4 regions of the Pseudomonas multiresinivorans genome follow, and region 2 is predicted to be linked to each of the others. Evidence: predicted binding sites of a transcription regulator. Region 2 holds the regulator's gene; each other region holds the start of a gene.
What was found. Region 2 encodes FliA, which starts transcription of late flagellar genes. Its sites were predicted from a motif close to CTAAAGTTTNNNNNNNNNNNGCCGNTAA; they were not measured.
Positions count from the first base shown of each region.

Region 1 (7,429 bases), 1.2 Mb from region 2:
CACCTTCCTGCTCTGGCTGCTGGCCGAATTGTTCGAACAGCTGCCCGAGCGCGGCGATGCGGACAAGCCGATCCTCGCGCTGTTCTTCGACGAGGCGCACCTGCTGTTCAACGGTACGCCCAAGGCCCTGCAGGATCGTCTGGAGCAGGTAGTGCGGCTGATCCGTTCCAAGGGCGTGGGTGTGTACTTCGTCACCCAGTCGCCCAGCGACCTGCCGGACGACGTGTTGGCGCAACTGGGCCTGCGCATCCAGCACGGTCTGCGCGCCTTCACGGCCAAGGAGCAGAAGTCCCTGCGCGCGGTGGCCGATGGCTTCCGCCCGAACCCGGCGTTCGACACCTTGAAGGTGCTCACCGAACTGGGCATCGGCGAGGCGCTGGTGGGCACGCTGGAAGAGAAGGGCACGCCCGCGATGGTCCAGCGCGTGGCCGTGGCGCCGCCGCAGTCGCGCATTGGCCCGCTGACCGATGCCGAACGTGCTGACGTCATCCGTCGCTCGCCGCTGGCCGGGCGCTATGACCAGCCGATCGATCGCGAGTCCGCGTACGAAAAGCTCACCGGCCGTGCCGACGACAAGATGGCGCCGACCCAGGGGAAGGAAGAGAAGGGCACCGACTTCGGAGGTATGGCCGGCGAGATCCTCGGTTCCCTGGCCAGCCAGGTCAGCAAGACCGTGGTACGCCAGGCGGCGAACCAGATCGGCCGGCAGTTGGTGCGAGGACTGATGGGCGCGCTGCTGGGCGGTAGCAAGCGGCGGTAAGCGCGGAGCCGCCTGTGGCGAATCAGTTCGGAGCGGATTCACCGGTGGGTTCGTCTCGGGGCGGTTCGCGAGCAAGGGCTAGGCGCTCCGCTCGGTCCTGCAGGGAGCGAGGTTTTTTGTAGGAGCGAGCTTGCTCGCGAACAAAAAAGGCGCCCGAAGGCGCCTTTTTCGCTTTCCGCTGCGGTCAGATGCGGAAGCTGTCCACCAGGTGGCGCAGGCGACCGGCCTGGTTCTCCAGGTCGGCACAGGCGCGCAGGGTGGCCTGGAGGTTTTCCACGCCTTCCTGGTTGAGGGTGTTGATCTCGGTGATGTCCATGTTCAACGAGTCGACTACGGCGGTCTGTTCCTCGGTGGCGGTGGCGACCGACTGGTTCATCGAGTCGATCTCGCCGATGCGGTGGGTCACGCTGGCCAGACGCTCGCCGGCACGGTTGGCGATCTCCACGCTTTCCAGGCTGTAGCGCTGGCTCTCGGTCATGGTGTCCACGGCTTCGCGGGCGCCGACCTGCAGCTCTTCGATCATCTTCTGAATCTGCTGGGCCGACTCCTGCGCGCGGTGGGCGAGGTTGCGCACTTCGTCGGCGACCACGGCGAAGCCACGGCCGGCTTCCCCGGCGCGGGCGGCCTCGATGGCGGCGTTCAGTGCCAGCAGGTTGGTTTGCTCGGAAATACCTTTGATCACCTCCAGAATCTGCCCGATGTTCACCGTGCGGCTGTTCAGCGCCTCGATGTTGGCGCAGGCGGAGCTGATCTTGTCGGACAGCTGGTTCATCGCGCTGATGGTCTGCTCGACCACCTGGCGGCCGTCGCCGGCCTGGTGCGAGGCATCGGTGGCGTGGTGCGAGGCGTCGGCGGCGTTGCGGGCGATTTCCTGGGCGGCGGCGCCCAGTTCATTGATCGCTGCGGCGACGCTGTTGGTGCGATTGGACTGCTCGTCGGAGTTACTCATGGACGAGTTGGAGGCGTTCACCACCAGCTGCGAGACGTCGTGCAACTGGCGTGCAGTGGAAGCCACTTCGCGGATGGATTCGTGGATACGTTCGACGAAGCGGTTGAAGGCGTTGCCCAGCACGCCGAACTCGTCGTTGCTGGCGACCTGCAGGCGCTTGGTCAGGTCGCCCTCGCCCTGGGCGATGTCTTCCATGGCGCGCCCCATGGTGGTCAGCGGCTGCATCAGCACGCGGATCAGCATGCCCAGCAGGAGCAGGATGGCGACGATGGCGATGGCCGCGGCGATGACGGCCGAGGTGCGGAATTTGCTCAGCATCGAATAGGCGGCGTCCTTGTCGATGGACAGGCCGATGTACCAGTTCACCGATGGCAGGCCTTTGACCTGGGTGAAGCTGAGGATGCGGGTGTGGCCGTTGAGCTCGGCCTCGCTGAAGCCGCCGCCGATCCTGGGGGTGTTCTGCGGGTAGATGTCGGAGAGGGACTTCATGATGAAGCTCTTGTCCGGGTGCACCAGGATCTTGCCGTCGCCGCTGACCAGGAAGGCGTAGCCCATGCCGCTGAAGTCCAGCGAGTTGATGATCTGCACCAGGGTCTGCAGGCCGAGGTCGCCGCCGACCACGCCTACGGTCTTGCCGCCGGCGCGGGCCGGGGTGGCCACGGTCATGATCAGTTCCTGGGTGGCCGCGTCGATGTAGGGCTCGGTCAGCGTGGTGCCGCCGGCGGCGACGGCATCCTTGTACCAGGGGCGGGTGCGCGGGTCGTAACCATCAGGCATGGCGCTGTTCGGGCGCATGGTGAAGGTGCCGTCTTCCTGGCCCAGGTAGGTGAAGTTGAAGGTCTTGCGCAGGGTGTCCTGTTCCAGCAGCGCGCTCAGGTGGTCCGCTGCGCTGTCGCGGGCAATGGTCTGTGCGGTGCTTTCGATCAGCAGCAGCCGGCCGCTCAGCCAGTTCTGGATGTTGCTGGCGCTCACCTCGCCCATTTCCCGCAGATAGTCCTCGAGGTCCTCGCGGATCGCGTTGCGCTGCAGGTAGTCGTTGTAGAGGGTGAAGAGGGTGAATGCCGAGAAAACAACAAGAGAAGCGGCCAGGAGGATCTTATGGCTGAATTTCAGGCTCTTGATCATGCTGCGTCGAGTCCGGAGGTAGTGGGATGCCTGAACGGCGTGGGTCCGGGCGACAGATCCGGTGTCGCCGCAGAACGTCCGTCCCCGTGGTGTGAAACGGACAGCGCCGGCGCGGCGGATAGCCGTGCGGGCTTGGCCGGGACTCCCTTGTCCCGGCAGTGAAGACAGGCCCGGTTTGTTGGTAGCTATCAAAGGCCTCACCCTTGCTTTCGGCGTGGCCTGTGGAAGCTTGAAAGAGTCGGACGAACGGTAGGAGTGGCTCTGTGGCGGGTGTTTCAGCCGTGATACAGGTTGCTGGGCCAGGCCCGGGAATGCGGATTCACCGGCGGTTTCGTCGCGGGGCGGTTCGCGAGCAAGCTCGCTCCTACAAGATACTGCCCTCCCTGTAGGACCGTGGGGGGCGCCTAGCCCTTGCTCGCGAACAAAAAAGGCGCCCGAAGGCGCCTTTTTCGCTTTCCGCTGCGGTCAGATGCGGAAGCTGTCCACCAGGTGGCGCAGGCGGCCGGCCTGGTTCTCCAGGTCGGCGCAGGCGCGCAGGGTGGCCTGGAGGTTCTCCACGCCTTCCTGGTTCAGCGTGTTGATCTCGGTGATGTCCATGTTCAGCGAGTCGACCACGGCGGTCTGTTCCTCGGTGGCGGTGGCGACCGACTGGTTCATCGAGTCGATTTCGCCGATGCGGTGGGTCACGCTGGCCAGACGCTCGCCGGCGCGGTTGGCGATCTCCACGCTTTCCAGGCTGTAGCGCTGGCTCTCGGTCATGGTGTCCACGGCTTCGCGGGCGCCGATCTGCAGCTCTTCGATCATCTTCTGAATTTCCTGCGCGGATTCCTGGGCACGGTGCGCCAGGTTGCGCACTTCGTCGGCGACCACGGCGAAGCCACGGCCGGCTTCCCCGGCGCGGGCTGCCTCGATGGCGGCGTTCAGTGCCAGCAGGTTGGTCTGCTCGGAGATGCCTTTGATCACCTCCAGAATCTGCCCGATGTTCACCGTGCGGCTGTTCAGCGCCTCGATGTTGGCGCAGGCGGAGCTGATCTTGTCGGACAGCTGATTCATCGCACTGATGGTCTGCTCGACCACCTGACGACCATCGCCGGCCTGGTGCGAGGCATCGGTGGCGTGGTGCGAGGCGTCGGCGGCGTTGCGGGCGATTTCCTGGGCGGCAGCGCCCAGTTCGTTGATCGCCGCGGCGACGCTGTTGGTCCGGTTGGACTGCTCGTCGGAGTTGCTCATGGACGAGTTGGAGGCATTGACCACCAGCTGCGAAACGTCATGCAGGCTGCGCGCGGTGGAAGCCACTTCGCGGATCGATTCGTGGATACGTTCGACGAAACGGTTGAAGGCATTGGCCAGCACGCCGAACTCGTCGTTGCTGGCGACCTGCAGGCGCTTGGTCAGGTCGCCTTCGCCCTGGGCGATGTCCTGCATGGCGCGGCCCATGTCGGTCAGTGGCGCCATCAGCACGCGGATGAGCATGCCCAGCAGGAAGAGGATGGCGACGATGGCGATCACGGTGGCGATGATCGCGGTGTTGCGGAAGTCGCTCAGCATTGCGTAGGCGGAGTCCTTGTTGAGCACCAGGGCGACGTACCAGGTGACTCCCGGCAGGCCTTTCACCGGCGTCATCGAGACCAGTTGCTCTTCACCGTTGATGCTGACTTCCTGCACGCCCGGCTGCACCTTCGGTGCGCCTTGCTGGTAGACCTCGCCGAGGGATTTGAAGATCAGGCTGCTGTCCGGGTGCAGGAGTATCTTGCCGGCATCGCTGACGAGGAAGGCATAGCCGTCGCCGTCGAACTTCAGCGAGTTGATGATCGCGGTGATGGTCTCCAGCTTCATGTCGCCGGCGGCCACGCCGACCAGTTGGCCGTTGCGCATGACCGGCATCGACATGGCGAGGATCTGCTCGTTGGTGCCGGCATCCAGGAAGGGCTCGGTGACGATCAGCCGGCCGGCGGCCACGGCGTCCTTGTACCAGCCGCGGGTGCGCGGGTCGTAGCCATCGGGCATCGGCGCATAGGGGCGCATGGTGAACACGCCGCTGGCGGCTTCACCCAGATAGACCGATTCGAAGTTCTTCTGGAACACCGCCTGTTCCAGCACGTGCTGGATGCGCTCGGGCGTTGGTTCGCCATCGGCCAGCTGCGCGGCTTCCGCCTCGACCAACTGGATGCGGCCTTCCAGCCAGCTCTGGATGTTGCTGGCGGTCAGGCTGCCCACCTCGGAGAGATAGGACTCGGTGTCGGAGTGGATCGCCTCGCGCTGGCGGAAGTCGTTGAAGAGGATGAAGCAGGCGAAGGCGAAGGTGACGACGAGGGAGGCTGCCAGGAGGATCTTCCTGGAGAAGGACAGCGAGCGAAGCATGGGGAAAGCATCCTGCAGGTGGAACAAGGGTTAGGCAGGATGTATCGGCGGTTGAGATCAAAACTTTAGGCGAAACTTTTCGGCGGGCAGACGAATGAGTTCCCGCGCGGAGGCGCGGGAACTATTTAATTAGGTCGGTCAGCGGTATCTGTTATAAGGCTTTCGCAACTTCGGTTTGAATTTTAGTCATGATCGTTCCGAGGTCGGTTCCGATCAGCGCAGCTCCGGTAATGACGATCACTGAGATCAAACCCGCAATAACCGCATACTCGATTGCTGTCGCCCCTTCCTTGTCAGCCGCGAATGATTTGGCCATGCAAAACAGTTTCAGGGACAGGTTTTTTATTTTCAGGTCCATCGCGGATGCTCCCTCGAATACCACCGGGGCGGCGCCCCGACTTCACCGTCAGGCTAGGCGCAGTATGGCCGAATGCAATTGGTCAAATAGCGCTAATACCAAAGTTATAGTCAGGCCTGAGTAGAACTAACTAGGGATTGGAAATTTAACGGGTTCGGTTGACGCTATAAATACAGCTACTAGATTCTGCTTTGTAACAAGTAACCGCTGATTATGAGGAATGGTTCTTATCGAACTTCCTCATCCGGCCGAAACAACAATAAAGGTCTGAAGGAAAAGCATCGGCGCTGCCGCTGACCGGACTTCTTACGACAAGGCCGTGGGCCCTCAAGGTCTGCATTCCCGACATTGCCCAAGGAAGTGCTCATGAATAGCAAGGTGCTGATGGTATTCGCCGGGCTGTTGTTGGTGTGCGCCGGTGTAGTGGGGTATCTCGGACTCAAGATCGGCAAGCCGGCCGCGCCGGTGGCCGGAGTGGTACAGGAGATAGCGCCTGCTGCCATGGACGAGGCCGATAAGCTGCAACGCACAGCCGTGGTGGTGGCGGCCCGGGATCTTCCGGCCCTGACGGTGATCGGCAAGGACGATGTCAGCGTGGAAATGCTGCGCACCGCGCCCGCCGGCAGCTTCCCCAAGGCCGACGTCTTGATTGGCCAGCGTGTCTGGGTCGCCGTTCCTGCGGGCAACATCCTCACCTCCGCAGTGACCGAACCGGGTGGCCCCTTGGCTCGCACCATACGGCCGGACGAGCGCGCCATGGCGATTGCCGTGGACGAGGTCATTGGTGGTGGCGGTTTTGTGCTGCCCGGGGACTATGTCGACGTCATGCTCTTCGTCCAGGACCAGCAGAGCACCGAACGCAACCTCAGCGCCCAGGTGGTGCTGCCCGGTGTACGGGTGCTGACCTACGGCGAGCAGATCGCCGTTGCCACCGATGGCCAGGCTCGCAGTGCTGGCGATCCCAAGGACAAGACCCCGAAACCGCCCCGTACCGCCGTGCTGGCGGTGCCTGCCGAGGCCGCTTCGCGCCTGATGCTCGCCAGCCAGGCCGGTTCGCTGCGCCTGGCTGTGCGCAGCAAAGACGAGAACCTCTATGAGAAAGAGCAGCAGGGCCGGTACATCCAGGCCTCGCTCGGTGCCGGCTCCAGCCAGCCGATCACACTCGAACAACTGATCGGCAAGCCTCGCCAGGCCCAAGCTCCCGCCATGCGCCAGGTCTCAGCACCACAGGTGGACGCCGGCGTGGTGGTCTATCGCGGTACCGCCGTTTCCCGTGAAGCACATTGAGCAAGGAGTGCATCGATGTCCAAGCGCTTCATTCTTCCCCTGGTCGCCTTGCTGGCCTGCGCCGTTCACTCCGTGGCGCAGGCCGTGCCGAGCGCCTGCGCCGGCTTCGCTGACCAGCAGCTGAACCTCGATGTCGAGCAGGGCGCGCAGCGCGACCAGCAGCTCCCGGTACCGATCAAGCGCCTGGCCATCGGCGACCCGAACATCGCCGACGTGCAGGTGCTGGACAAGCGCGACTTCCTCATCACCGGCAAGGCCGAGGGGCTGACCAGCCTGCTGATCTGGACCAGTTGCAGCGACCAGCCGATACGCACCGTGGTGCGCGTCGCCGCACGCGCGGTAGCCGATGTGGCCGGTATCACCGGGGCCGGTGCCGGGAGTCTGCCCAACCAGGTGCAGACCGACATCCGCTTCGTCGAAGTCAGCCGAAGCAAGCTCAAGCAGGCGAGCACGTCGCTGGTGCGGCGCGGCTCCAACACCTTTGTGCTCGGCTCTCCGGGCAGCCTGGGAAATCTCGAGGTCGGCGTCGACGGCGGCCTGGGCGGCAACTTCGGCACCAACCAGAGCGGCTTCAACATCATCTGGGGCG
Region 1 covers NZ_CP048833.1:5,851,780-5,859,208, reverse strand. Annotated here, with positions in the region: gene G4G71_RS26715 (helicase HerA-like domain-containing protein) at 1-760, shown strand, start outside; gene G4G71_RS26710 (methyl-accepting chemotaxis protein) at 945-2,834, opposite strand; gene G4G71_RS26705 (methyl-accepting chemotaxis protein) at 3,300-5,195, opposite strand; gene G4G71_RS30090 (Flp family type IVb pilin) at 5,347-5,553, opposite strand; gene cpaB (Flp pilus assembly protein CpaB) at 5,920-6,840, shown strand; gene G4G71_RS26690 (type II and III secretion system protein family protein) at 6,856-7,429, shown strand, end outside.
Region 1: G4G71_RS26705 (methyl-accepting chemotaxis protein) is a predicted target of FliA. The motif match lies at 5,237-5,264, and genes of this name have one in related genera.

Region 2 (7,429 bases):
ATGGCGGTTCCCACCATGAATGTGCTGGCTTACCAGGAAATCCCGGACAACAAACAAGTCACGATTGTCGCCACTGTTGGGCAGAACTGATTGAGGTCCAAGGCCATGCAGGTAAAACGCTTCTTCGCCGCCGATATGCGTCAGGCCATGAAACTGGTCCGTGACGAGCTGGGCCCGGACGCCTCGATCATCGGCAACCGCCGTGTCGCCGGCGGCGTGGAGCTGACCGCCGCGCTGGATTACCAGGCGCCGGTGGCCGCCAGCAAGCCGAACCCGGCACTGGAAGCCGAGCTGCGCAAGACCCAGGCGAAGATCGCCCAGGCCAAGGCGGACCTGTCGGCCCCGGCTCGCGCAACCGATGGCGTGCGCAAGGACCGTCAAATGTACGGCACCGAAGCGCCGCGCCGCAGCGCCGCCGAGACCCTGGCCGAAGCCATGGCCGCACCGGCTGCCCCGACGCCGGCTGCCGCCGGCCAGCAGGCGCTGGAAGCCATGCGCTTCGAGCTCAACGGCCTGCGTGAACTGATTGAAGTGCAGCTGGGCTCCATCGCCTGGAACCAGCTGCAGAACCAGCGCCCGAAGCAGGCCAACCTGTGGCGTCGCCTGCAGCGCATGGGCCTGCCGGCTGACCTGTCGCGCAGCCTGCTGGAGCGCGTAGCCACCATCGCCGATCCGAAGCAGGCCTGGCGTATGCTGCTGGCGCACCTGGCTCGCTCGATCAACACCCCGGAAACCGACCTGCTGGAGCAGGGCGGCGTGATCGCCCTGGTCGGCCCGGCCGGCATGGGCAAGACCACCACCCTGGCCAAGCTGGCTGCCCGCTACGTACTCAAATACGGCGCGCAGAGCATCGCCCTGGTGTCCATGGACAGCTTCCGCATCGGCGCCCAGGAGCAGATCAAGACCCTGGGCCGTATCCTCAATGTGCCGGTGACCCTGGTCGATCCTGGCCAGTCGCTGATCCAGGCCATGGCGCCGCTGGCGCGCAAGCGTCTGGTGCTGATCGACACCGCCGGCCTGCCGGCCAACGATCCGGCGCTGCGCATGCAGCTCGAAGCGCTGTCGTCGCTGAGCCTGAACGTGAAGAATTACCTCGTGCTGGCCGCGACCAGCCAGAGCCAGGTGCTCAAGTCCGCCTGGCAGAACTATCGTTCCTGTGGGCTGGCCGGGTGCATCCTGACCAAGCTGGACGAAGCGGGAAGCCTCGGCGAAGCTCTGGCTCTGGCTATCAGCCAGCATCTCCCGGTAGCCTATCTGGCTGACGGGCCGAAGATCCCGGATGACCTGCATGTGGCACGCGCGCACCAACTGGTCAGCCGTGCGGTGAGCCTGCAGTCGCCGGAAGAGCCCAGCGAGGACGCCATGGCCGACATGTTCGCCGGCCTTTACCAGCAGCCGGTGCGTCGCGCCAGCTGAGGATTGTGAGCCCCGGGTGGGGCGTGGGGCGGCCGGTTGAGCCGCCCAAGCGATGCGGATGCTCTGCAAGACGATCCGCGAGCACCGGAAGCGGTAGAGCACCGCAGCCGGATTAGCCGAAACGCCAGAAGCGTGACGGTCGAACGACGAGACAAGGTATTGATATGGGCATGCATCCCGTTCAGGTAATCGCAGTCACCGGTGGCAAGGGTGGCGTGGGCAAGACCAACGTGTCGGTGAATCTGTCGCTGGCGCTGGCCGATCTTGGTCGCCGCGTCATGCTGCTGGACGCCGACCTTGGCCTGGCCAACGTCGACGTGCTGCTGGGCCTGTCGCCCAAGCGCACGCTGGCCGACGTGATCGAAGGCGAATGCGACCTGCGCGACGTGATCCTCCAGGGGCCCGGCGGCATCCGCATCGTCCCGGCGGCCTCGGGCACCCAGAGCATGGTGCACCTCACGCCGATGCAGCATGCCGGCCTGATCCAGGCTTTCAGCGACATCAGCGACAACATCGACGTGCTGGTGGTGGACACCGCTGCCGGCATCGGCGACTCGGTGGTGAGCTTCGTCCGCGCGGCCCAGGAAGTACTGCTGGTCGTCTGTGATGAACCCACGTCCATCACCGATGCCTATGCTTTGATCAAGCTGCTCAACCGCGACTACGGCATGACCCGTTTCCGCGTGCTGGCGAACATGGCGCACAGCCCCCAGGAAGGCCGCAACCTGTTCGCCAAGCTGACCAAGGTCACCGACCGCTTCCTGGACGTGGCGCTGCAGTATGTCGGCGCCATTCCCTATGACGAGTCGGTGCGCAAGGCCGTGCAGAAGCAGCGTTCGGTGTATGAGGCGTTCCCGCGCAGCAAGGCTTCCCTGGCCTTCCGTGCGGTGGCGCAGAAGGTCGACAGCTGGCCGCTGCCGGCCAACCCACGAGGGCACCTGGAGTTCTTCGTCGAGCGCCTGGTGCAACATCCCACGGGTTCGGCCGTATGACCGCGGCCTCCGGAGCGCGTATGTACAGCAAGGCACAGGCGCATAACTCCCAGGAACTGCTGATCCAGAAACACGCGCCACTGGTGAAGCGCATCGCCTACCACCTGCTGGGCCGCCTGCCGGCCAGCGTGCAGGTGGAAGACCTGATGCAGGCCGGGATGATCGGCCTGCTGGAGGCGGCGAAGAAGTACGACGCGGGCAAGGGCGCGAGCTTCGAGACCTACGCCGGCATCCGTATCCGTGGCGCCATGCTCGACGAGGTGCGCAAGGGCGATTGGGCGCCCCGTTCGGTGCATCGCAACACCCGTATGGTCAGCGACGCCATCCGCGCCGTCGAGGCGCGCACCGGACGCGACGCTAAAGATCAGGAGGTTGCTGCCGAACTCAATATGAGCCTCGAAGATTATTACGGCATCCTCAGCGACACCCAGGGCAGCCGGCTGTACAGCTTCGATGACATGTTGCAGGACGGCGAACAGGGCGGTGGCCTTGCCGAAGACGCATCCCACCACGACAACGAGCCGTCCCACGGCCTGGAAGACGAACGCTTCCAGGCGGCGCTGGCCGACGCCATCACCAAGCTGCCCGAGCGCGAGCGGCTGGTGCTGGCGCTGTACTACGACGAGGAGCTCAACCTCAAGGAGATCGGCGAAGTACTGGGCGTCAGCGAGTCCCGCGTCAGCCAGCTGCACAGCCAGTGCGCCGCGCGCCTGCGCTCGCGACTGGCGGAGTGGCGCGCGCGCTGAGCATCGGGTAGTTTCGCGGCTGCTTGTTCTGAGCGGAGAGCCTGAAAGGAATTTCCTTAGGCAAGTTATAGGCTTACGAATTTTTGGGTGACGTTCCTTTGACGCATCCACCCCAAAGAGCGCACGGCGCTCAATGAATTGACGGCACGCCCGCCAGGGCGCGTTTGGTATCGATGGAGGCAGGTTTGGACAAGAACATGAAAATTCTCATCGTGGACGACTTTTCCACGATGAGGCGCATCATCAAGAACCTCCTGCGAGACCTGGGGTTCACCAACACCGCAGAAGCCGACGACGGCACCACTGCGCTGCCGATGCTGCACAGCGGTAACTTCGACTTCCTCGTGACCGACTGGAACATGCCCGGCATGACCGGCATCGACCTGCTTCGTGCGGTCCGCGCCGACGAGCGCCTCAAGCACCTGCCGGTGCTGATGGTCACTGCCGAAGCCAAGCGCGACCAGATCATCGAAGCGGCCCAGGCCGGGGTCAACGGCTATGTGGTCAAGCCTTTCACCGCTCAGGTGCTGAAAGAAAAGATCGAGAAGATTTTCGAGCGGGTCGGCAGCTAAGGCCGGCATAGAGGGCGTCATGGATTTCAACGAATCCGCGGGTGACTTCGAGTCGACCCTGAAAAAACATGCGCGCGAATTGGTCGACTGCCTCGAACGCGGCGACGTTCAGACTGCCGTGCAACTGATCTCCGAGCTCAACCAGGCGCGCGACCGAGGCCTCTACCAGGAGGTCGGCAAGCTCACCCGCGAGCTGCACAACGCCATCGTCAACTTCCAGATCGATCCCAGCTCCCCACGCGCCCAGGAAGTTTCGCAGATCGCCGACGCGACCGACCGCCTCTCCTATGTGGTAACGATGACCGAGAAAGCGGCCAATCGCACCATGGACCTGGTGGAAGAGTGCACCCCGGTGGTCATGCACATCGAGACCCAGGCCAAGGAACTGCAGGAAGACTGGTCGCGCTTCATGCGCCGCGAGCTGGGCCCCGAGGCCTTCCGCGACCTGGCCAAGCGTGTCGAGCAGTTCCTCTATATCAGCGCCCAGGACAGCCGCAAGCTTTCCGCGCACCTGAACGACATCCTGCTGGCGCAGGACTTCCAGGACCTTACCGGGCAGGTGATCAAGCGCGTCACCAAGCTGGTGACCGAGGTCGAGTCGAACCTGGTCAAGCTGGTCTGGATGGCGGGGCAGGTCGATCGCTACGCCGGTATCGAGCATGACCACGAGAGCATGCGCGACGCGGTGGAAAAAGAAAGATCGTCCAAGGGTGAAGGTCCGCAGATTGCTGCCGATACAAGAAAGGACGTCGTGTCCGGTCAGGACGATGTCGACGACCTGTTGTCCAGCCTTGGTTTTTAAGCGTCGCCTGACGCTGTAGAGGGAGCACCGAATGAGCTTCGACGCCGATGACGAAATCCTCCAGGACTTCCTGGTGGAGGCCGGCGAGATTCTCGAGCTACTGTCCGAGCAACTGGTCGAGCTGGAAAGCCGCCCGGAAGACATGGACCTGCTCAATGCCATCTTCCGTGGGTTCCACACCGTCAAGGGTGGTGCCGGCTTCCTCCAGCTGAACGCGCTGGTGGAGTGCTGCCACATCGCCGAAAACGTGTTCGACATGCTGCGCAAGGGCGAACGCCGCGTGGATGCCGAGCTGATGGACGTGATGCTGCAGGCGCTGGATACCGTCAACGTCATGTTCCAGCAGGTGCGTGACGCGCAGGAGCCGACTCCGGCGACGCCCGAGCTGCTGGCTGCCCTGTCGCGCCTGGCCGACCCGAACGCCGCCCCGGCCGAAGCTCCCGCTCCGGCCTTGGCCGAGCCTGTTGCGGAAGAAGCTTCGGCGGCCTACGGCGACATCACCGACGCCGAGTTCGAGCAACTGATGGATGCCCTCGAGCCCACCGCTGACGCGCCTGCCGCGCCGGTTGGCGCGGGCGGCGACGACATCTCCGACGACGAATTCGAAGCGCTCCTCGATCAGTTGCACGGCAAGGGCCAGTTCAGCGCTGGCGCCAAGGAACCCGCCAAGGCCGCTCCGGCTCCGCAGGCCGAAGCTCTGGCCGCCAGTGGCGGTGACGAGATCAGCGACGACGAGTTCGAAGCGCTGCTCGACCAGTTGCACGGCAAGGGCCAGTTCACCGGCGCGAAGGAAGAAGCCCCTGCTCCCGTCGAGGCTGTTGCCGAGACTAAGCCTGAGGAAGCTCCGGCGGCCGCCGGCGACGAGAACATCACCGACGACGAATTCGAGAAGCTGCTCGACGAGTTGCACGGCAAGGGCCAGTTCACCGGTACGAAGGAAGAGCCGGTCGTGGCTGCCAAGCCTGCTGCCGCAGCGCTTGCGCCCAAGCCTGCCGCCGCTCCGGCGCCGGCCGCTGCTGCCAAGCCCGCCGCGGCCAAGCCCAGCGCGGCCGCCGCCGCAGAAAAGCCGGCCAACGAAGCGGAAACCACCGTGCGCGTGGACACCGCCCGCCTGGACGAGATCATGAACATGGTCGGCGAACTGGTGCTGGTGCGTAACCGCCTGGTACGCCTGGGCCTGAACAGCGGCGACGAGGCGATGGCCAAGGCTGTCTCCAACCTCGACGTGGTCACCGCCGACCTGCAGTCGTCGGTCATGAAGACCCGCATGCAGCCGATCAAGAAAGTCTTCGGCCGCTTCCCGCGGCAGGTCCGCGACCTGGCGCGCAACTTGAAGAAAGAGATCAACCTCGAGCTGATCGGCGAAGAAACCGACCTGGACAAGAACCTGGTCGAAGCGCTGGCCGACCCGCTGGTGCACCTGGTGCGCAACGCGGTCGACCACGGCATCGAAGGCCCGGACGAGCGTGAAGCCGCCGGCAAGTCCCGCTCGGGCAAGGTTGTGCTGTCCGCCGAGCAGGAAGGCGACCACATCCTGCTGTCGATCTCTGACGACGGCAAAGGCATGGACCCGGACGTGCTGCGCGCCAAGGCCGTGGAGAAGGGCCTGCTGGACAAGGACGCGGCCGATCGCCTGTCCGAGTCCGACTGCTACAACCTGATCTTCGCCCCGGGCTTCTCGACCAAGACCGAGATTTCCGACGTCTCCGGCCGTGGCGTCGGCATGGACGTGGTGAAGACCAAGATTTCCCAGCTCAACGGGATCATCAACATCTACTCGACCAAGGGCCAGGGCTCGAAGATCGTCATCAAGGTCCCGCTGACCCTGGCGATCATGCCGACCCTGATGGTGATGCTGGGCAACCAGGCCTTCGCCTTCCCGCTGGTCAACGTCAACGAGATCTTCCACCTCGACCTGTCCAATACCAACGTGGTGGACGGCCAGGAAGTGGTGATCGTCCGCGACAAGGCCCTGCCGTTGTTCTACCTCAAGCGCTGGCTGGTACCGGGCGCGCAGCATGACGAGCCGGGCGAGGGCCACGTGGTGATCCTCTCCGTGGGCACCCAGCGCATCGGCTTCGTGGTCGACCAGCTGGTGGGCCAGGAAGAGGTGGTGATCAAGCCGCTGGGCAAGATGCTGCAGGGCACGCCGGGCATGGCCGGGGCAACGATTACCGGGGACGGGCGCATCGCGCTGATCCTCGACGTGCCGAGCATGCTCAAGCGCTACGCCCGTCGTATCTGACCGCCGTGCGCGGGCCGCGAGGTCCGCGCCCGTGATGGAAGAAGTTTTTTTCAGGAGTGTCTATGGCTGTCAAAGTCCTGGTGGTGGACGATTCGGGGTTCTTCCGCCGCCGCGTCTCGGAGATTCTTTCGGCTGATCCGCAGATCCAGGTGGTCGGCACGGCGACCAACGGCCGCGAGGCGATCGATCAGGCGCTGGCGCTCAAGCCCGACGTGATCACCATGGACTACGAGATGCCGCTGATGGATGGCATCACCGCCGTACGGACCATCATGCAGCGCTGTCCGACGCCGGTCCTGATGTTCTCCTCGCTGACCCACGAGGGTGCGCGGGTGACTCTGGACGCGCTCGACGCCGGCGCCGTCGATTACCTGCCGAAGAACTTCGAGGACATCTCGCGCAACCCGGACAAGGTCCGCCAGTTGCTGTGCGAGAAGGTCCACACCATCGCCAAGAGCAACCGCCGCTTTGCTGCGTACTCTTCCTATTCCAGTACGCCGACTTCAGCCGCACCTGCGGCCAGTAGCACCGCGCGCCATGCCGCTCCCGCTTCCTCGGGCAGCAGCCATGCGCCAGCGACTCCGGCTCCGGCGCCTTCCGCCGCCCCAAAGCGTAAGCCCTACCGGCTGGTGGCCATCGGCACTTCGACCGGTGGG
Region 2 covers NZ_CP048833.1:4,663,728-4,671,156, reverse strand. Annotated here, with positions in the region: gene flhA (flagellar biosynthesis protein FlhA) at 1-90, shown strand, start outside; gene flhF (flagellar biosynthesis GTPase FlhF) at 106-1,416, shown strand; gene fleN (flagellar synthesis regulator FleN) at 1,581-2,408, shown strand; gene fliA (RNA polymerase sigma factor FliA) at 2,405-3,154, shown strand; gene G4G71_RS21205 (chemotaxis response regulator CheY) at 3,352-3,726, shown strand; gene G4G71_RS21200 (protein phosphatase CheZ) at 3,746-4,528, shown strand; gene G4G71_RS21195 (chemotaxis protein CheA) at 4,560-6,773, shown strand; gene G4G71_RS21190 (protein-glutamate methylesterase/protein-glutamine glutaminase) at 6,836-7,429, shown strand, end outside.

Region 3 (7,429 bases), 1.5 Mb from region 2:
CCACCCTCTCGGTGATCGGTCTGAACCTGGCGTTGCTGTCGATCTTCCCGGTGCTGAAAGTCACCCCGATCGAAGTCACCCCGCTGATGCTGGTGGACAACTTCGCCTGCTTCTACATGGCGCTTATCCTGGTCGCCGCCCTCGCCTGCACCACGCTCGCCCATGCGTACATGGAGAGCTTCCCGGGCAACCGCGAAGAGCTCTACCTGCTCCTGCTGCTGTCCACCGCAGGCGGCCTGGTACTGGTCAGCGCGCAGAACCTTGCCGGCCTGTTCATTGGCCTGGAGCTGCTGTCGGTGCCGGTCTACGGCATGGTGGCCTACGCCTTCTTCAACAAGCGCACCCTCGAAGCGGGCATCAAGTACACCGTACTGTCCGCCGCCGGCTCCGCCTTCCTGCTGTTCGGCATGGCCCTGCTCTACGCCGAATCCGGCAGCCTGAGCTTCGCCGGCATCGGTGCGTCGCTGGCCGAAGGCACCAGCCATGGTCCGCTGCTGTCCATCGGCGTCGGCATGATGGTCGTCGGCCTGGGCTTCAAGCTGTCGCTTGCGCCGTTCCACCTGTGGACCCCGGACGTCTACGAAGGCGCCCCGGCTCCGGTAGCGACCTTCCTCGCCACCGCCAGCAAGGTCGCCGTGTTCGCCGTGCTGCTGCGCCTGTTCCAGATCGCTCCGGCGGCCCTGAACAACGGCCTGCTGCATGACGCCATCGCGGTCATCGCCATTGCATCGATCCTGATCGGCAACCTGCTGGCGCTGACCCAGAGCAACATCAAGCGTCTGCTCGGCTACTCGTCCATCGCCCACTTCGGCTACCTGCTGATCGCCCTCGTGGCGAGCAAGGGCCTGGCCGTGGAAGCCGTCGGCGTGTACCTGACCACCTACGTGGTCACCACCCTGGGCGCCTTCGGCGTGGTCACCCTGATGTCCACTCCGTACAGCGGCCGCGACGCCGATGCGCTGTTCGAGTACCGCGGCCTGTTCTGGCGCCGCCCGGTGCTGACCGCGGTGATGACCGTGATGATGCTGTCCCTGGCCGGCATCCCGCTGACTGCCGGCTTCATCGGCAAGTTCTACATCGTCGCCACCGGCGTCGAGTCGCAGCACTGGTGGCTGGTCGGCTCGCTGGTACTGGGCAGCGCCATCGGCCTGTTCTACTACCTGCGCGTGATGGTGACCATGTTCCTGGTCGAGCCCAACATGAAGCGCCACGACGCGCCCCTGGACTGGGCCCAGCGCGCCGGCGGCATCATGCTGGTGGCCATCGCCCTGCTCGCCTTCTTCCTCGGCGTCTACCCGCAACCGTTGCTGGACATCCTCCAGCACAGCGGCCTGGTAGCCGTCGCTGGCTGAGATCGACAGGCATGAAAAACCCCGCTTCGGCGGGGTTTTTTATTGGGCGCAATTCATGCGCGGTGTCTTTTTTGTAGGAGCGAGCTTGCTCGCGAACAGTGTCCTGCTCAGCACAGGGCGTCAGGCGGTTCGCGAGCAAGCTCGCTCCTACAGTTCTGGCGCCCTACTCCGTGCCCTTGGTCACTTCACCTTCACGTCCGGTGAACAGGTCCCACGACGCCATGAATAGCGCTGCGATCAGCGGGCCGATGACGAAGCCGTTGAGGCCGAACAGCGACATGCCGCCGAGGGTGGAGATCAGCACCACGTAGTCGGGCATCTTGGTGTCCTTGCCCACCAGGATGGGGCGCAGGATGTTGTCCACCAGCCCGATCACCACCACGCAGAACAGCGTCAGCACAACGCCCTGCCAGATCGCTCCGGTGAGCAGGAAGTAGGCTGCCACCGGCACCCAGATCAGCCCCGCGCCAATGGCCGGCAGCAGCGAGAGGAAGGCCATCAGCGTGCCCCAGAGCAGCGAGCCCTGGATGCCGAGGAACCAGAAGATCAGCCCGCCCAGTGCGCCCTGGGTCGCGGCAACGGCGATGTTGCCCTTCACCGTGGCGCGGATCACCGTGGTGAACTTGGTGAACAGGTGCTGCTTGTGGTCGATGCTCAACGGCACCGCCTGCTTGATCCGCCGCCCCAGCGCCGGGCCATCACGCAGCAGGAAGAACAGCAGGTAGAGCATGATGCCGAAGCTGATGACGAACTCGAAGGTGTTCTGGCCGATACTGAACGCCTTGGTCGCCACCAGTTGGCTCGCCTGCATCGCACCCGACGAGAGCTTCTCCTGCAGGCTGGACAGGTCGGCCAGGTCGAAGCGCTCCAGCCATTGGTGTGCCCAGGCTGGCAGTGCGGCCACGGCCTGCTGGAAGTAGGTGACGAAGTTCAGCTCACCGGACTTCAGGCGCTGGTACACCGTGGCGCCCTCCTGCACCAGCGCGCCAGCGATGAAGGTCACCGGCAGGATCACGATCAGGAAGCAGATTGCCAGGGTGATCAGCGCCGCCAGGTTGTTGCGCCCGTTCAGGCGCACCCGCAGGCGGCGCTGCAAGGGGGCGAAGATGATCGCCAGGATGGTGCCCCAGAACACTGCGCCGTAGAACGGCAGCAGTATCCAGGCGAAGGCGATGGTCACCACCGCCAGCAGGGCGAGGAACGTCCGGTATTCCAGTTTCGAGTCGAGCATGAGCGGGTCCGTGCGTGGGAAACCTGCTCATTAGTCAGCAGATGGCCTGCCGAGTGCAACTTTACCTGCGCATTTCCCCGCGCCAGGCCTCACAGCACCATCGCCGCGACCCAGCCGAAGGCCATCAGCGGCAGGTTGTAGTGCAGGAAGGTCGGCACCACGGTGTCCCAGATGTGATTGTGCTGGCCGTCCACGTTCAGGCCGGAGGTCGGGCCGAGGGTGGAGTCCGATGCCGGTGAGCCGGCGTCACCCAGCGCTCCTGCGGTGCCCACGATACTGACGATGGCCAGCGGGCTGAAGCCCAGGTGCACCGCCAGCGGCACGAAGATCGCCGCGATGATCGGCACCGTAGAGAATGACGAGCCGATACCCATGGTCACCAGCAACCCCACCAGCAGCATCATGAAGGCACCCAGCGCCTTGCTGCTGCCAATCCAGCCGGCAGCGCTGTCCACCAGGCTGGCGACCTGCCCGGTTGCAGTCATCACGGCGGCGAAGCCCTGGGCGGCGATCATGATGAAGCCGATCATCGCCATCATCTTCATGCCTTCGGTGAACAGGTCGTCCGCCTCCTTCCAACGCACCACGCCGGACAGCGAGAACACCAGGAAACCCACCAGTGCGCCGAGGATCATCGAGTCCAGCAGCAGTTGCACGGCGAAGGCTGCAGCGACCGCGATGCCGGCCACGGCGAGGCTCATCTTGCTATAGGGCGTGTCGACCCGCTCAGCCTGTTCGATGCGCTGCAGATCGTAATCACGCTTGCGCCGGTAGCTGAAGCACACCGCGATCAGCAACCCGCAAACCATGCCCAGCGCCGGGATCAGCATGGCGTGGGTGACGTTGATCCCCTGTACGTCGACGCCCGCGCGGGCCACGTTGGCCAGCAGGATCTGGTTCAGAAAGATGTTGCCGAAACCCACCGGCAGGAACATGTAGGGCGTGATCAGGCCGAAGGTGATGACGCAGGCGATCAACCGGCGGTCGATCTGCAGACGCGTCAGGACGTAGAGCAGCGGCGGCACCAGCAGCGGAATGAAGGCGATGTGGATCGGCAGGATGTTCTGCGAGGAGATCGCCACCACCAGCAGCAGGGCAATCATCATCCACTTGAAGGCACTGGAACCGTTCGCCTCGTGCCGGCCGAGCATCGCCAGGGCGCGATCGGCCAGGGCGTGCGCCATTCCGGAGCGCGCGATGGCCACGGCGAAGGCGCCGAGCATGGCGTAGGACAGCGCCACCGTCGCACCAGCACCCAGGCCCTCGTTGAACGCCTTGAGCGTGCCGTCCATACCCAGGCCGCCGAGCAGGCCACCTGCCACTGCACCGGCGATCAGCGCGACCACCACATGCACGCGACACAGGCTCAACACCAGCATCAGGCCAATGGCGATCAACACCGCATTCATTCCAGCACTCCTTCCAGGGCTCGCCGCGCCAGGGCGCGGGCAAAAGGCGCGCACTCTGCCAAACGCTCGCCGGGGTGTCAAAATTTGAGTCGAATCAAGACGTTTCCGAGTTCACCTGGCAGGACTTTCACGCAGACGAGCACGCTTCTTGCCTGGCTTTTCGCCGCCCCTCGGCCAGGTACGCCAGAATCGCCTGTTTTCTGGCGTTTCACCCCGTCGCGGGTCAAGAAGATGCGGGAAAGGCCGATATAGCTGGCATCCCGAGGCTTAGTTCAAACAAGGATTCCCCTCCATGCTTCTGCGCCGTCTTTCCATCCAGTGGAAGATCACCTTGCTTGCCGGGCTCTGCCTGCTCGGCGTCGTCTCGTTGCTGTCCGGGCTTTCCGTTTACCGCACCCAGCACAGCACCGCGCTGGTCAAGCAATCGAGCACGCAGATGCTCGATGAAGCGGCCAAGGCCCGCCTGCAATCCCGCGGCGAGGTCCAGGCCATGCGCATCCAGCGCTACATCATGGACGCCTATCAATATGGCAAGGGTTTCTCACGGCAGGTGCTGTTCCTGCGTGACCAGGCGCAGAAGCGTTTCCTCGACGCCTACGACCTGCGCGAGGACCTGACCCGCCAGGTGAAGACTGCGCTGGAAGGCAACCCGGAGCTGCTTGGCCTCTACGTCGCCTTCGAACCCGACGCGCTGGATGGCAAGGACAAGCTCTTCGCCGGCCAGGGCGAGCTGGGCAGCAACGATGCCGGGCGCTTCTCCATCTACTGGTCCCAGGCCACACCGGGTCACCTCGAGTCCGAGGCCATGGCCGAATCGCTGCTCAACGACACCAGCCCCGGCCCCAGCGGCAGCGCCTACAACGCCTGGTTCACCTGCCCCAAGACCACCGGCCAGCCCTGCGTGCTCGACCCGTATTTCGACGACGTTGGCAGCAAGAAGATGCTGATGACCAGCATTGCCTTCCCGCTGGAGCTGGACGGCAAAGTCATCGGCGTCATGGGCCTGGACATCAGCATGGAGAAGCTGCAGGAAATTGCCGAGGAAGGCAGCCAGGAACTCTATGACGGCCAGGGCCGCGTCAGCATCGTCAGCGCGGCTGGCCTGCTCGCCGGCCACAGCGCGGATGCCTCGAAGCTGAGCAAGAACCTCAAGGAGGTCTACCCGAACCAGGGTGCCGACCTGCTACAGGCCATCGCCGCCAACCATGAGCAGGTATTCCGCCAGGACGACCAGCTGCGCGTGGTCGAGCCGCTGCAACCGATCCCCGGCTCCAAGCCCTGGGGCGTGCTGCTGGAGGTCCCGCAGAACGTCCTGCTCGGCCCGGCCATCGAGCTGCAGAACGAACTCGACGACCAGAGCACGCAGGGTACCGTTTCCCAGCTGGGCTTCGGCCTGGTCGCCATCCTGATCGGCCTGTTCGCCATGTGGCTCACCGCCCGCGGCGTGACCCGGCCAATCCTCGGCGTGGCCGCCATGCTGCGCAACATCGCCAGCGGCGAAGGCGACCTGACCAAGCGCCTGGACTACGCCGGCAAGGACGAGCTGGGCGAGCTGGCCGGCTGGTTCAACCGCTTCCTCGACAAGCTGCAGCCGATCATCCGCGACGTGAAATCCTCGGTGCACGACGCCCGCGCCACCGCCGACCAGTCCTCGGAAATCGCCACCCAGACCAGTGCCGGTATGCAACAGCAATTCCGCGAAGTCGACCAGGTGGCGACCGCCTCCCAGGAAATGAGCGCCACCGCCCACGACGTCGCCAACAGCGCCGCCATGGCCGCTGACGCCGCACGCGGCGCCGACGGCGCGACCCGCGACGGCCTGACCGTGATCGATAACACCACCCGCCTGATTGACGAACTGGCCAGCGACATGAGCAGCGCCATGAGCCAGGTAGAAGGTTTGGCGGCGAGCAGCGAGCAGATCGGCTCGGTGCTGGAAGTCATCCGCGGCATCGCCGAGCAGACCAACCTGCTGGCGCTCAACGCCGCCATTGAAGCGGCCCGCGCCGGTGAAGCCGGGCGCGGCTTTGCGGTGGTCGCCGACGAAGTGCGCAACCTCGCCCGACGCACCCAGGATTCGGTGGAGGAAATCCGCCAGGTCATCGAAGGCCTGCAGAACGGCACCCGCGACGTGGTCGGCGCCATGAGCAACAGCCACCGCCAGGCGCAGGACAGCGTGTCCCAGGTCGAACAGGCCGTGGCCGCGCTCAAGCGCATCGGCGATGCGGTCAGCGTGATCACCGACATGAACCTGCAGATCGCCAGCGCCGCCGAGGAGCAAAGCGCGGTGGCCGAGGAGATCAACCGCAACGTGGCGGGGATTCGCGACGTGACCGAATCGCTGTCGAGCCAGGCGCAGGAATCGGCGCAGGTGAGCCAGTCGCTGAACAAGCTGGCGAACCATCAGCAGGGGTTGATGGATCAGTTCCGCGTTTGATTCGGCGCATATCGCTCTCGTAGGAGCGGAGCTTCTCCGCGATCCGCTGGCAAGGCCAGCGCCAGATCCGGTTCGCGAGCAAGCTCGCTCCTACAGGGAGGCACCGGCGCTTTTCTGTAGGAGCGAGGGGGACGTCCAATCCTTGCTCGCGAACCGCATGGCACGGTGCAGCACATACCCCACCGCGGACGCAGCCGGCTCCTACAAAGCCGGCTACAGCTACTAGTCACACCGCGCGCCGTGGCAGCTCGACCACTACGCGCAGCCCACCCAGCTCGCTGCTTTCCAGCTTCAGGCTGCCACCGCAGGCCGCCGCGATATCCCGCGCGATGCCCAGGCCCAGGCCATGCCCGGCCACCTGCTCATCCAGCCGAGTGCCACGCTCCAGCACACTGTCTCGCTGGTCCTCGGCAATGCCGGGGCCATCGTCGTCTACGCTCAGCCGGTATGCGTCTGGGCCCTTCTCCACCGTCAACCGCACCTGGGCATCGGCCCATTTGCAGGCGTTGTCCAGCAGGTTGCCGAGCATCTCCAGCAGGTCTTCCCGGTCATACGGCAAGCGCGTGGCGGGCGGTGCCTGCCAGTCGATGGCGAGGTGATCGCCATGGATCAGCTTGAGCATGTCGCACAGGCTGGGCAACTCGGCATCACAGTCGAAGTGCGCGCCGGGCAATGCTTCGCCCACCAACCGCGCACGCCCCAGTTCGCGGGCCAGGCGCTGTTCGATCTGCTCCAGTTGCTCCTGCAGCACTCGCCGCAGCTCCGGGTGATCACGCAGCTCTTCGCGGTCGGCAAGGCTGATGAGCACCGCCAGCGGGGTCTTCAGGGCATGGCCCAGGTTGCCCAGCGCATTGCGCGAGCGGCGCAGGGTATCCTCGGTGTGCTGCAGCAGGTGGTTGGTCTGTTCCACCAACGGCTCAAGCTCACGGGGCACCTGGCTGTCCAACTGGCTGCGCTGACCTTCCTGCAACTGTGCAATCTGCTGGCGCACCCGCTCCAG
Region 3 covers NZ_CP048833.1:3,152,605-3,160,033, reverse strand. Annotated here, with positions in the region: gene nuoN (NADH-quinone oxidoreductase subunit NuoN) at 1-1,352, shown strand, start outside; gene G4G71_RS14275 (AI-2E family transporter) at 1,516-2,583, opposite strand; gene G4G71_RS14270 (Na+/H+ antiporter family protein) at 2,673-3,992, opposite strand; gene G4G71_RS30325 (methyl-accepting chemotaxis protein) at 4,285-6,429, shown strand; gene G4G71_RS14260 (ATP-binding protein) at 6,656-7,429, opposite strand, start outside.
Region 3: G4G71_RS30325 (methyl-accepting chemotaxis protein) is a predicted target of FliA. The motif match lies at 4,215-4,242, and genes of this name have one in related genera.

Region 4 (7,429 bases), 550 kb from region 2:
GACCTTCTTCACCATGGCCTGGTTGAACACCCCGGACAACGAAGTATGCAGGAGAATGTGCAGATCCTGCATGCGCGGGTCGTGACGGATTTCCGCCGTGAGCGTGTAGCCGTCCATCTCCGGCATCTCGATATCCGAGATCACCATCAACAGATCGCTGCCCGGATGCCCGCCGGCCTCCACCATCTGGTGCAGGTAATCCAGCGCCTGGCGACCATCGTTGAGCGCCAGTACCTCGACGCCGACGGTTTCCAGGCAACGCACCAGCTGCTTGCGCGCCACCGAGGAGTCGTCCACCACCAGCACGCGCTTGCTCACCGCGCGGGCCTGGGTGTCGGCATCCAGCACGCCTTCGGAGATGTCCTCCGAGGTCGGCGCCACTTCGGCGAGGATCTTCTCCACGTCGATGATTTCCACCAGCTGGTTGTCCACCCGCGTCACCGCCGTCAGGTAGTGATCGCGACCGGTCCCCTTGGGTGGCGGATGGATCGACTCCCAGTTCATGTTGACGATGCGCTCCACCGAGTGCACCAGGAAGCCCTGCACCTTGGTGTTGTATTCGGTGATGATCACGAAACTGTTGGCGACATCCCGCAGGGCGTGACGCCCCGTGGCCAGCGCCAGATCGAGGATCGGGATGGTACCGCCGCGGATGTTCGCCACCCCGCGCACCACCTGGCTGGACTTGGGCATCACGGTCAGGCGGGGGCACTGCAGCACCTCCTTCACCTTGAACACGTTGATCCCGTACAGCTGGCTGCCGTTCAAGCGGAACAGCAGCAGTTCGAGACGATTCTGGCCAACCAGCTGCGTACGCTGGTTGACCGAATCCATGACTCCGGCCATTGAGCCTCCTGTGCACGCAACGCCGCCCTGCTGGCAGAGACGGCATGACCATTGCTTAAACCGTTGCATGAAACAGGCAACGACATTTTTCCGACATCCGAGACCCGCGCGCGCCCTGGTGGCTGCGCTACTCGGCATGGCGGGTGCGCTGACCCTCTCCCCGGCTGGGGCGGAAGGCCTCACCGCGCCTGAGATCCTTATCGGCTCCACCCAGGGCTTTCTTGAGTTCAAGGTGGAAGATTATCTGCAGACTTCCGGCATAGACGCCCGCTACGAGATCGAAGTCGCCCGCATCGACCCCCGGCTGCGCCTGGCGCAGTGCGACAAGGACCTGACGCAGAAGCTGGAAAGCCCGGCGCAACCCGTTGGTCGGGTCACCGTGCGGGTCATCTGCGAAGGCAGCTCTCCCTGGACGGTATTCGTTCCGGCGACGGTCAGGCTGTACCGTCAAGTTGTCGTCACCACCCTGCCCCTGCAGCGCAACCGGGTCATCGAGCCAGGTGATATCAGCGTCGTCGAGCGCGACGTCGGCCAACTGAACCAGGGCTACCTGACCGATCCGCAGCAGGTGGTCGGCATGAAGCTCAAGCGCCCGACGGTCAACGACCAGGTACTGGCGCCGGTGTTCCTCGAACAGGCAGCGGCCGTGCGCAAGGGCGACCAGGTGGTGATTCGCGCCAAGACCAATGCGATCAACGTGTTCATGCCCGGCGAAGCGCTCTCGGACGGGGTGCCCGGCGAGCAGATCCGCGTGCGCAACCTGCGCTCCCAGCGTATCGTCAGGGCTCGCGTGGTCGAGCCGGGGACCGTGGAAGTCAGCCTGTAGCGCTCGGCCCCGGCGATTTTCTGGCATGATGAACGCAGCCCTCTGCAAAATGTGCTCGGGCGCACGAAAATTCGGCCTAAAGTTTCTCTCAGGACGGCCGAAAAGCTTGGCAAGCGTCCAATACCTCCAGAGGTTTCCACCATGGTCATCGACTTCAACCGGCTGAACCCAGCCTCTACGACAGCCAGCACTGGCCGTAGCAGTGCTGCCCAGAGCGGTCGCAGCGAAGCCGCCGCAGAGAATGCCTCCGTCAACGCCCCGGTCAAGAGCGGCGAGTCGGTACAGCTGAGCGATACCGCGCAGCAACTACAGAAAGTAAGCGATCAACTGAAGGACCAGCCCGTGGTCGACAACGAGAAAGTGGCTCGCATCAAAGCGGCCATCGCTGACGGCAGCTACCAGGTCGACAGCCAGAAAGTCGCCAGCAAGCTGCTCGATTTCGAATCCCAGCGCTGAGATTACTCAGCGCCTGGTCAACCGCTAGAACGCCGAGCCCAAGATGTCCGACGCCCTGCTTTCCCTGATCAACGGCGACATCGAAGCAGCCAGCACCCTGCTGCAACTGATCGACGACGAGTACCAGGCGCTGCAAGCGCGGGATCTCGATCAGCTGCAGAAACTGCTCGACGGCAAGCTGCCGCTTCTGCAGCAGCTTGAGCAGAATGGCCGCATCCGCGCCCAGGCGCTGCTGCAGGCCGGGGTCAGCGTGGATCGCGAAGGGCTCGCGCAGATCGCCCAGGCCACCGGCAATCCCCTGCTCCCCGCACGCGCGGAGGAACTGGGTGCGCTGCTGGAACGCTGCCAGGAAGCCAACCAGCGCAACGGCCGAATCATCCGCTCCGGCCAGGCCAGCACCGAGCGCACGCTCGACATCCTGCGCGGCCAGGACACCCCACGCCTCTATGACCGCTACGGCGGTTCGACCCAGGGCAACCGCCAGCGTCCGCTGAGCCAGGCCTGAGCGTTCGTCGGAAAGCTGGCCTGGCAGCCAGCCTTTGGGCAAAATGCCACTATCGATCCTGCCCCGTGCCCTACTCATAACAAACACAATGGAGATTCGCGGACCGTGTCCAATCCGTTCGTCGAGGAAAATGGCCCTCAACCACCGAAGGTCCTGAAAGCTCCGGTGGAGATCCACGCCAGCCTGAAATTACTGATGGACAGTCACGATCCCCTGGTCATCACCTTCGAAGGGCGCGGCCAGCGCTTCCAGAGCTTTGTCGTCGAGGTCAACCGCGAACGCAACATCGTCGCCCTGGACGAACTGATCCCCAACGATGGCGAGCGCTTCCTGCAGAACGGCGAGCAGTTCCGTATCGAAGCCTTCCATGAAGGCGTGCGCATCGCCTGGGAGAACACCCAGAACGCCTTCTTCTCCGAGATCGACGGTGCCCGCTGCTACTGGCTGCCGGTGCCGACCGAGATGCTCTATCACCAGCGCCGCAACGCCTTCCGCGCCCCCGTGGGCCAGGGCCAGCCGGTGGCTGTGGAAATTGCCGGCAGCAAGCTCAAGGCGCCGCTCAAGGGCAACCTGATCGATATCTCCGCCACCGGCTGCAAGATCCGCCTGGAAGGCAACGCCGCCGAGCGCCTGCAGCCCGGCCAGATCTACGAGGAATTCACCGCGCGCCTGCCCTTTGGCGCCCTGACCATGGAAGTCGAACTGCGCCACGTGCATTTCGAGGAAAAGGTCGGCTACAGCTTCGCTGGCGTACGCTTCCACCAGATGAGCGGCCTGGCCCAGCGCAACATCGAGCGCTTCGTCTACCAGCTGCAGCGCGAAGCCCGGCGCTTCGAGAAGGACGAACTGTTCTAGTCCCTGCGGGGCGGCAAGCACCTGCCGCCCTTCCCTCTCGGCCTCACGCGGGCCGGCTTTCTTCCTCTGCTTCCGTGCCCTTCTCGGGTACCGGCGCGCTGTTGTCGTTGCCCTTCATCTGCTCTTCCACGGCGGCCTCGTCGACCCGCGGGTCGAGCGCGGCGGACAATGGCGAGGACGCCAGGCTGTCCGGCGTGGCGACGTGCTTGACCGGCGCCTCGTCGACCCGGTGTACGCCGCTGACTTTTTCCGGGTGCACGCGCCAGATCAGGATCAACGAACAGGCGCAGACGAACGCGTAGAGCATGTTGGCGCCAAAAGCTTTCATCAGCGCGCCGGCCGCCAGCGGGCCGATACAGGCGCCGACACCGAAGGTCACCAGCAACATGGCGGTGAGGGAGACGCGATGCTCACCTTCGACGTGGTCATTGGAGAACGCCACCGCCAGCGGATAGAGAGTGAACTGCACCAGGCAGACCACGAAGCCCAGCGGCAACAGCCAGGCCAGCGTCATCGGCGGCAGCGGCAGCACCGGCAGCAGGGCCAGCGGCAGGGCGACCACCAGCAGGAGTATCGCGGCATTGCGGATCAACGCCGCGCGGTCGTAACGATCCGACAGCCAGCCCAGCGGCCACTGCACAACCAAACCGGCGAAGATGCAGCCGCCCATGAACAGGCCGATTTCCTCGGTGCTCAAGCCCTGGCGCACCGCGTAGAGCGGCGCCAGGCCGTAGAACGAACCGATCACCAGCCCCGACACCAGCACCGTGGTCAGCGACTGCGGCACCCGCTGGATGAAGAAGCGCGGCTCCAATGGCGCCGGACGCAGCGGCGCGGGGTGGACCTTGTGGGTGATCGCCACCGGAATCAGTGACAGCGCAAAGCACAGCGCAATCAGCATCGGCAGCTCCGGGCCCAGGCCCGGATGCACCACCAGCACCAGTTGGCCAAGTACCAGCCCCAGGTACGACGCGACCATGTAGCCGGCGAACACCAGCCCGCGCTGGCGCGCCTCGGCCTGCTCGTTGAGCCAGCTCTCGATGACCATGTACTGGCACATCATCCCCAGGCCGATGGCGACCCGCAGCACCAGCCAGAAGCCGATCCACGGCAGCAGGCCGATGCCCAGCACCGCGGCGGTAACCAGCCCGCCACAGGCGACGTAGGCGCGGATATGGCCGACGCGGGCGATCAGCCGGTGGCCGATCTTGCCGCCGAGGACGAGGCCGAGGTAGTAGGCGGCCATCATGGCGCCGATCCATAGCCCGTCGACCTTCTCGGCGCCCAGGCGCAGGGCGAGATAGGTACTGAGCAGACCGGAACCGGTCAGGAGCATGACGGCGGCGAAGTACAGAGCGCGGAAGGCAGTGACGATCCGAAGCATTGGACCTCCTGGTCCAGAACAACCCCGGCACAGTGTCCGGGCAGCGGAAAGCGGGACTTGCCGTGACACATTAGAGGCTGCCAATCGGCTCGTCGAGAGCCCTGCCGGGCCCGGAATAGCGAGTGTCGCGCCCGGTGATGCGGGCCAGTTCGAAGGATACCGGCGGGATGAACGAGGATGGCTTGAAGATCGCCTGGAGATAGGCGCCGATCACAGCTGCATCAGACTTTCGCCGCAGCTGTGTCGGCGGGCACGCGCGTCAGCGCTTTTTACATCAGGCCTGGGCAGCGAGTACGCGGCGCTCCCACGGGCTGATCTCGTCGAAGAAGCTGGTCAGCTCCATGGACTTGGTCGCGCAGTAGCCGTCGATGAACTCGTTGCCGAACACCTCGCGGGCCAGTTCGCTGCGTTTGAGACGCTGCATCGCGTCGTACATCGTGCACGGCAGCAGCAGTTCATCCGGCACCTCGAACTCACCCTGGATCGGCGCGGTGGGCTCCAGCGCCTGCTCGATGCCATGCAGGCCGGCGGCCAGGCTGGCGGCAATAGCCAGATAGGGGTTGGCGTCGGCGCCGGCCAGGCGGTTTTCCACCCGCCGGGCCACCGGTGCGCTGGCCGGAATGCGCAGGCCGGCCGCACGGTTGTCATGGGACCAGCAGGCGTTGTTCGGCGACGCGTAGGGATGGCACAGGCGCTGGAAGGAGTTCACGTTCGGCGCGAACAGCAGGGTGAAGTCCGCCAGGCACGCCTGTTGGCCACCGATGAAATGCCGGAAGGCCGGCGTGGCCTCGCCATTGGCATCGGTGAAGATGTTGCGGCCTTCGCCATCGACGACGCTCTGGTGGATGTGCATCGAACTGCCCGGCGTGTGCGCCAGCGGCTTGGCCATGCACACCACGATCAGCCCGTGCTTGAGTGCGACTTCCTTGAGCAGGTGCTTGAACAGGAAGGTCTGGTCGGCCAGCAGCACCGGGTCGCCATGCAGGAAGTTGATCTCGAACTGGGTGGTGCCCATCTCGTGCATGAAGGTGTCGCGTTCCAGCCCCACCGCTTCCATGCAGCGGTAGACGTCCTGGAAGAACGGCCGCAGGCCGTTGTTGGAGGACACGCTGAAAGCCGAGTGGCCGATCTCGCGGCGGCCGTCGAGGCCGAGCGGCGCCTGGAAGGGCTCGTTGGCGTCGGGATTGGGCGCGAACACGAAGAACTCCAGCTCGGTCGCCACCACCGGGCTCCAGCCGCGCTCGGCGTAGCGCGCCACGACCTGCTTGAGCAGGCCACGGGTGGACAGGCCGGAAGGCTGGCCGTCGAGCTCCACCGCATCGCAGATGGCGAAGGCGCGGGGTTCGTCGCTCCAGGGCAGGCGGTGGATCTGGGTGGGCTCGGCGATCAGGGCGAGGTCGCCGTCGTCGCTGCCGTAATACTTGGCCGGCGGGTAACCGCCCATGATGCATTGCAGCAGGACGCCGCGCGCCAGTTGCAGCCGGCGCCCGGTGAGGAAGCCCTCGCCGGTCATCACCTTGCCACGCGGCACCCCGTTGAGGTCGGGGGTGACGCACTCGATCTCTTCCACTCCAGCCAGGCGTTCGGCGAGCGGGATTCCTAGATCGTTACTCATGACTTCTTATCCTTGTTCTTCTTGTCCGTGTCACAGGACGCCGCGCGAGGTACGCGAGCCCGTACAAAATACGCACCACGCGTTCGATATTTCAAGCGGGCCGAAGATCGGATTTTCCTTGCCGGATCGCAGGCAGGACACGTGTAGGAGCGAGCTTGCTCGCGAACCCGCCCAGCTTCCAAGTCGCCGGATGATTTGTTCGCGAGCAAGCTCGCTCCTACAAGGTGAATGCACGCCAATGAAAACGCCGCTCCGGGGAGCGGCGTTTTCATTGAGCCACCCGCCCTCAGAACAGGTGGGTGAACAGCCAGTACAGCGAAGCGGAGAGCACGATGGCCGCCGGCAGGGTCAGCACCCAGGCCATCAGCAGGTTGCGGATGGTGCGCATCTGCAGGCCCGAGCCGTTGGCGGCCATGGTGCCGGCGACGCCGGAAGACAGCACGTGGGTCGTCGATACCGGCAACCCGTACATGTCCGCCGCGCCGATGGTCATCATCGCCACCAGCTCCGCCGAGGCGCCCTGGGCGTAGGTCAGGTGGGTCTTGCCGATCTTCTCGCCTACGGTCACGACGATGCGCTTCCAGCCGACCATGGTGCCCAGGCCGAGGGCGATGGCCACGGCGACCTTCACCCACAGCGGGATGAAGCGGGTCGATTCGTCGATCTTGCCCTTGAACGCGGCCAGCTTGCTGGTGGTGTCCGCGTCGAAGTTGCCGACCTTGTCCTTGTCCATCAGGCGGATCGCTTCGCTGGTCAGGTACATGTCGTTGCGCACGTTGCCCATGGCTTCGGCCGGCACGCGAGCGAGGCTGCCGTAGCCCTTCACTTCCGCGCCGATGGCGCCGGTCAGCGCCGCCAACGCCGGGATCAGTTCCGGCTTGGCTTCCTTGGTCCGCACGTATTCCGAGAGCACCGCGCGCGGGTCGGCCGGGGCCGGCTGCG
Region 4 covers NZ_CP048833.1:5,209,711-5,217,139, forward strand. Annotated here, with positions in the region: gene G4G71_RS23900 (chemotaxis protein CheV) at 1-846, opposite strand, end outside; gene flgA (flagellar basal body P-ring formation chaperone FlgA) at 914-1,672, shown strand; gene flgM (flagellar biosynthesis anti-sigma factor FlgM) at 1,814-2,128, shown strand; gene G4G71_RS23915 (flagella synthesis protein FlgN) at 2,172-2,633, shown strand; gene G4G71_RS23920 (flagellar brake protein) at 2,739-3,488, shown strand; gene G4G71_RS23925 (MFS transporter) at 3,532-4,872, opposite strand; gene G4G71_RS23930 (glutamine synthetase family protein) at 5,147-6,385, opposite strand; gene G4G71_RS23935 (inorganic phosphate transporter) at 6,774-7,429, opposite strand, start outside.
Region 4: flgM (flagellar biosynthesis anti-sigma factor FlgM) is a predicted target of FliA. The motif match lies at 1,749-1,776, and genes of this name have one in related genera.